3 regions of the Microbacterium sp. NPDC077391 genome follow, and region 2 is predicted to be linked to each of the others. Evidence: predicted binding sites of a transcription regulator. Region 2 holds the regulator's gene; each other region holds the start of a gene.
The links. Region 2 encodes LexA, which represses DNA repair genes until DNA is damaged. Its sites were predicted from a motif close to TCGAACANNTGTTCGA; they were not measured.
Positions count from the first base shown of each region.

Region 1: recA (recombinase RecA) is a predicted target of LexA. The motif match lies at 1,002-1,017, and genes of this name have one in related genera.
Region 3: AB0O65_RS09485 (DUF222 domain-containing protein) is a predicted target of LexA. The motif match lies at 1,277-1,292, and genes of this name have one in related genera.

Region 1 is NZ_JBFBMI010000001.1:1,088,427-1,090,623, forward strand. It holds gene AB0O65_RS04970 (CinA family protein) at 1-264, shown strand, start outside; gene AB0O65_RS04975 (helix-turn-helix transcriptional regulator) at 418-726, shown strand; gene AB0O65_RS04980 (DUF3046 domain-containing protein) at 747-968, shown strand; gene recA (recombinase RecA) at 1,216-2,197, shown strand, end outside.
Region 2 is NZ_JBFBMI010000005.1:33,418-35,614, forward strand. It holds gene AB0O65_RS12660 (LysM peptidoglycan-binding domain-containing protein) at 54-446, opposite strand; gene lexA (transcriptional repressor LexA) at 752-1,438, shown strand; gene metE (5-methyltetrahydropteroyltriglutamate--homocysteine S-methyltransferase) at 1,509-2,197, opposite strand, start outside.
Region 3 is NZ_JBFBMI010000003.1:266,871-269,067, reverse strand. It holds gene AB0O65_RS09495 (M13-type metalloendopeptidase) at 1-457, opposite strand, end outside; gene AB0O65_RS09490 (DUF1992 domain-containing protein) at 637-1,194, opposite strand; gene AB0O65_RS09485 (DUF222 domain-containing protein) at 1,368-2,197, shown strand, end outside.

The DNA.
Region 1 (2,197 bases), on a different contig from region 2:
CCCGACGTGGCCGCGCAGATGGCCCAAGGCGTGCGGCGCGCCGTGGCCGTCGACGGGCGCTCGGCCGATGTCGGCATCGGGACGACGGGGATCGCCGGTCCCGACTCGCCCGATGGTCAGCCGGTCGGCACGGTGCACATCGGGATCGCCACACCGGACGGCGTCCGCAGCATCCCGTACCGGTTCGAGGGAACGCGGGCTGAGATCCGCGAGCGGGCGACGGTCGCGGCACTGGCGGAAGCGCTGGTGGCGGTGCGGGAATAGCCCCGCGGCGGGCGAGGTTCTCCTCTACGTGACACGTCGCGTACTCACAACTCAAGCACAGCGAGAAACAGTAGATTCAACGACACCCGATCGGGTTAGACTGGCCGTCCCCTCGGAGCAGACTCCAGGTGACGCAAAGGAGAGGAGGTTCCGATGATCCTCGTCAGACAGGAAATCGGCGATGTGCTGCGGGACTTCCGCCTGCAGAAGGGGCGCACCCTGCGCCAGGTCGCGAGCAAGGCCTCCGTGGCCCTCGGCTACCTGAGCGAGGTCGAGCGCGGTCAGAAGGAGGCGTCGAGCGAGATCCTCGCCTCGGTCGCCGAAGCGCTGGATGTGCCCATCTCGACGATCATGCGCGAAGTGGGCGACCGCATCTCCGTTCTCGAGGGCCTCAGCCCCTTCCCGGATGTGGTTCCGGACGACCTCGTCGCCGAGGTCGAGCCCGAGCTGTCGCTGCACTGACGCCCCGGCGCACCCTCCCCATGCGACGCAGCGAGTTCCTCCGCGCGGTCGACGACGAGTTCGGCGGCCGCGCGGACTCGCTCGTGCACGACCTCATCCTCGGCTCGCTCGGGCGGACAGCACGTGAGGCACTGGATGCCGGTGTGCCGCCGCGCGACATCTGGGTCGCGCTGTGCGACGAGGCGGACGTACCACCCACGCGTCGGTACGGTGTGGGACGGCTCGAGCCGCGCGAGCGCTGAAACGAAACTCGGACAGCTCATCCCGGCGTGTCGTCGAAGATGTGTTCGACGGCCGCGTAATGTTCTGCACAAGTGGTCCTGAGGTCATCTTCTCCACATCAGACGCTGTCGCCGACCGAATGTCGGTGGCCGCTCCTACGGTGAAGGATGTGGCACTGAGCCATGCGCCTTGTCGCAGAGTCACTCCATCCGGAACGGCCGCGACAGCCTACAGGCGGCAGAACTTCGAGATACAGAGGAGCACGTCATGCCATCCACCGACGACCGCGAGAAGGCCCTGGACTCCGCACTCGCGCACATCGAGCGTCAGTTCGGCAAGGGATCGATCATGCGACTGGGCAGCGACGAGCGCGCCCCCGTCGAGGTCATCCAGACCGGGTCGATCGCCCTCGACGTCGCCCTCGGCATCGGAGGTCTGCCCCGCGGACGCATCATCGAGATCTACGGACCCGAGTCGTCCGGTAAGACCACGCTGACGCTGCACGCGATCGCCAACGCCCAGCGTGCGGGGGGCATCGCCGCGTTCATCGACGCCGAGCACGCGCTCGACCCCGAGTACGCACGCAAGCTCGGCGTCGACATCGACCAGCTGCTCGTCTCGCAGCCTGACACGGGTGAGCAGGCGCTCGAGATCGCCGACATGCTGATCCGCTCCGGCGCGATCGACCTCGTCGTCATCGACTCCGTCGCCGCCCTCGTCCCCGAGGCGGAGATCAAGGGTGAGATGGGCGACTCGCACGTCGGTCTGCAGGCCCGACTCATGTCGCAGGCGCTGCGAAAGCTGACCGGTGGCCTGAACCAGACCAAGACCACCGCGATCTTCATCAACCAGCTGCGCGAGAAGATCGGCGTGTTCTTCGGCTCGCCCGAGACCACGGCCGGTGGTAAGGCGCTGAAGTTCTACGCCTCTGTCCGCCTCGACATCCGTCGCATCGAGACGCTGAAGGACGGCACCGAGGCGGTCGGAAACCGCACCCGCGTCAAGGTCGTCAAGAACAAGATGGCCCCGCCCTTCAAGCAGGCGGAGTTCGACATCCTCTACGGCATCGGCATCTCGCGAGAGGGCAGCCTCATCGACTTCGGCGTCGAGCACGGCATCGTCAAGAAGTCCGGCTCGTGGTACACCTACGACGGCGACCAGCTCGGTCAGGGCAAGGAGAACGCGCGCAACTTCCTGATCAAGAACGACGACATCGCCATGGCGATCGAGACGCAGATCAAGCAGAAGC
Region 2 (2,197 bases):
TGCTCCATCGTAGGCCGCGCATCGCACCCACCGCCTCGGATGACGGCGCACTCTCACTCGGCGGGCGCGGTCTCGGAGTAGGCGGTCGGGATCGCGATCGACGCACCGGCCTGGATCATGCCGGAGGGGAGGTTGTTGAGACGCCTGATGGCATCGATGACCTCGCGCGGGTCGGAGCCGGGAGCGGCCTCAGCGGCGATCGACCAGAGGGTGTCACCGGGCAGCACCGTCACCGTCTCGAACGCGACGGGTGCGCTCTGGCCGGACGCGATGGCGGAGCCGCCGGCCAGCAGAGAGACCGCGATGCCGGCGATGACCGGCGCGGCGGCGAGGGTGGCGAGCAGACGACGACCACGCACGGTGAGGCGCAGCCGGGTCGGGACAGAACGCCGGGCAGCGGCCGTGACCGACGCGGTCAGGGGGGCCTGGATGCTGATGGTGCTCATGCGATGCTCCTCTTCGCTCTCCTCCGCCCATCGGGCGGAAGTGGTGCAGCTTTCGCATCCGGCATCCGGCCGGGGATGCCGGATCCGAAGCTACGTTCCGAATCTATCTTCGATATCGAACATCTGTCAAGAATTCTTCGAATACAGCGCCCGCGGTTCTGCGACACGCTCGAACAGATCTTCCGTTTTCCGAGCGAACTCGGATACGGTTTCGATGAAGTCAGCCCACCATGGGCCACCGACATTCGAACCGCATCCCCGCGAAGACGCGGATCTGCACCGTGTGAGGGCATGAAGGAGCACCCATGAGCGACAACCCCGAGACCGCAGCCGAGGCTCCCCGCACGCGGCGCCGCAAGAGCCTGAGCCCCAAGCAGATGGCGATCCTCGAGGTGATCCAGAGCTCGATCGCCCGTCACGGCTACCCGCCGAGCATGCGCGAGATCGGCGACGCGGTGGGGCTGAAGTCGCTCTCGAGCGTCACCCACCAGCTCGGACAGCTCGAGCTGAGCGGCTACCTCCGCCGCGACCCGGGCAAGACCCGCGCCATGGAGGTGCTGATCGATCTGCCCGGCAGCGGAGCCGAGAACCCGGCAGACACCGCGCCGTCTGTCGGCGATGCCGCGCTGGTGCCGCTCGTCGGTCAGATCGCCGCCGGCGTGCCGATCACGGCAGACCAGCAGGTGGAGGAGATCTTCCCGCTGCCGAGGCAGCTCGTCGGCAAGGGCGACCTGTTCATGCTGAAGGTCAACGGAGAGTCGATGATCGATGCGGCGATCTGCGACGGCGACTGGGTGGTCGTGCGCACGCAGAACAACGCCGAGAACGGCGAGATCGTCGCCGCCATGATCGACGGGGAGGCGACGGTGAAGACCTTCCGCCGCCGAGACGGACACACCTGGCTGCTGCCGCGCAACTCGGCTTTCGAGCCCATCCTCGGCGACGAGGCGGTCGTGCTCGGAAAGGTCGTGGCGGTGCTGCGCTCGGTCTGAGCGAGCCCTCGCGAACGAAGAGGCGCCCCTTCCCGGTCGGGAAGTGGCGCCTCTTCGTCGTGGGCGGTGCTCAGACGGTGACGGCGACGTCCTCGCGGACGCGCCTGGTCGCCTCGACGATGTTGCGCAGCGACTCCACCGTCTCCTCGTACGCACGGGTCTTCAGGCCGCAGTCGGGGTTCACCCACAGCTGGCGCAGCGGCAGCTCGTCGACGGCGCGACGCAGCAGCGCCTCGATCTCCTCGACGCTGGGCACACGCGGCGAGTGGATGTCGTAGACGCCGGGGCCGACACCGTGGTCGAAGCCGAATCGCGCGATGTCGGCGACGACCTCCATGCGGCTGCGGGCGGCCTCGATCGAGGTGACGTCGGCGTCGAGGGCGCGGATCGCGTCGATCACGACACCGAACTCCGAGTAGCAGAGGTGCGTGTGGATCTGCGTTCCGGCGGCGGCGCCGCCGGTCGCGAGCCGGAACGAGCGCACCGACCAGTCGAGGTAGTCCGCCTGATCGGCCGCCTTCAGCGGCAGCAGCTCGCGCAGCGCCGGCTCGTCGACCTGGATGATCGCGATTCCGGCGGCCTCGAGGTCGGTGATCTCGTCGCGCAGGGCGAGCGCGACCTGGTTGGCCGTCTCGCCGAGCGGCTGGTCGTCGCGCACGAACGACCAGGCCAGGATCGTCACGGGGCCGGTGAGCATGCCCTTGACCGGCTTCGCGCTCAGCGACTGCGCGTACGACGCCCACGAGACGGTGATCGGCG
Region 3 (2,197 bases), on a different contig from region 2:
CGGCCTGCACGGCGAAGGGCACGTAGCGCTCGGGGTTGCCCGGATCGGGCTCGATGAATACGCCGATCAGCGCGGCGACGCCGTTGCGGTCGAGCTCGCCGATCGTCTGCAGGAACGACGGGATGCTGTCGATCGCGTCGACCTTCGCCAGCTCTGCCCGCAGGGGCGCGAGGCCGACCTCGGCGATGCGGTCGGTGTCCATGAAGCTGCGGAACAGGTCGCCGACCTTGCGCTCGAGGGTGCCCTCAGCGGCATCCTGCGACTCGACGATGATCTCGCGGACGTCTTTCTCGGCCTGTTCGGCGAGCATGTGGAACGAGCCCCAGCGCGCCTTGTCGGCGGGGATCTCGGCGGCCTCGAGCCACGCGCCGTTGACGTGGCGGTAGAGGTCGTCCTGCGGACGGATGTCGGAGCTGAACTCGGAGACGGCAAGGCCGGAGGGCAGTACGTCAGTCATGCCGTCCAGCCTATGCGGCGGCGCCGACCTCGGGCCCGCCGGCCCTGGCCTCGCGCGGGCGGGCGCCGTGGTGCACGCCGCCGTGAGTGCCGTCAGGGATGGGAAACGCCGGTGCACGGGCATCCGCACCGGCGTTGCCCATCTCTGAACCGGCGAGGCGGGCGGGTCCGTGGAAGACGTCAGCGCCGCCACCAGCGTCGAGCGCGCTTCGGCTCGGCATCCGGAGCCGTCTCAGCACGGGCATCCGCCTGCCGGGCCGCCCGGCGTTCTCGCCAGGCCGCCACCTCGGCCTCGACGTCGCGCGGCTGCGTGACCACCGGTGGGCCGCCGAGCAGCTGGCGTCGCGCCTCGATCACGCGGCGGTTGAAGTCGTCGAGCACGCCGCGCACATCCTCCTCGCGGCCGAGCTGATCGAGCTCGCCGTCGAGCTCACGATCCTCGACGCGCAGCATGAGCGCGGGAGGACCCAGGCCCGACAGATTCTCGGTCTCGATCTTGCGGCGGATCCACCAATCGGGATCGTGATGCGTGCCCAACCCCTCGAGCGGCTTGCCGGCGCCGGGCAGGTTGTCGAACTCGCCACGGCGGATCGCGAGCTGGATGGCCGTCTCGACGAACTCCGCCCTGTTCTGCGCGTTCAGCACCATTGGCGCGTCATTCTCCGGCTCGGCCTCTGTACCGGGGCCGGCGTCGCGGCGGGCGCGGTAGCGGGCGGCATTGCTCATCGCGTCAGACATGGCAGGCACCTCCGTGCGATTCAGGGTACGCGGGCGTCGGTGGCCGGGCGTAGATTTCCTCCTCGTCGGGCGATGGATGCTTTCGCATATAGTTTCGACAGTTGTGGAGAAGTAGTACAGTTTTCTTCGTACTTTTGCTTGACTTGCGGGTGGCCGGCGTTTAGGCTTTTCACATGTCAGCACCCGCTCTGGACCCGTTGCGAGAAGCCGTCGCGGCTCTGGCCGGGGTCTGGGCGGATGCCGGTTCCGCGGCCGACCTGAACCGGTCGGGCCTCGTGTCGATGACCCGCGCCATCGGGTCCGCGCGGCGGGCGCTGAATGCACTGCAGGCCGACGTCGCCGCGGCCATCGCGCATGAGTCCCGGCCAGAGCTGGGTGCGGACTCCCTCGCGAAGCAGCAGGGATTCCGCAACACCGCCCAGCTCATCGCGACCACCACCGGCACCAGCGCCGGAGATGCGGCGCGGCTGGTGAAGGTCGGGGAAGCCATCGCGCCCCGGCAGAACCTGCTCGGCGAGCCCGCGCCGGCGAAGTACCCGGCCGTGCAGACCGCGGTGACCTCCGGCCGGTTGGGTGGTGCCGGGGCGGCGGTGATCGTGGAGTTCCTCGACCGGGCCCGCATCGGGGCCGACAAAGGCCTTGTGGCGGATGTCGAGCAGCAGCTGGTCGAGCGGGCCGTTGGTCTGTCGCTGGATGACGTGCGCCGACTCGTCAAGCGCGCCGAGGCGGTACTCGAAGCCGACCGGCTCGAGCAGCGGGAAGAAGAGCGCCGGGCGGCGCGGGCGCTGAGCATGTTCGAACGCGACGGCATGCTGCACCTCAACCTCGTCACCCCGGTCGAAGAAGGCGCGCCGATCAAAGCGGCGATCGACGGGTACGTGTCGGCGCAGTTCCAGGCCCGCAAAGACACTGCCGACACCGCGGATCTGGGCGAGGTGGATGCCGATCAACGCACCGTCACCATGATGCGCGCCGACGCCCTCACCCTGTTCTGCGCCCACGC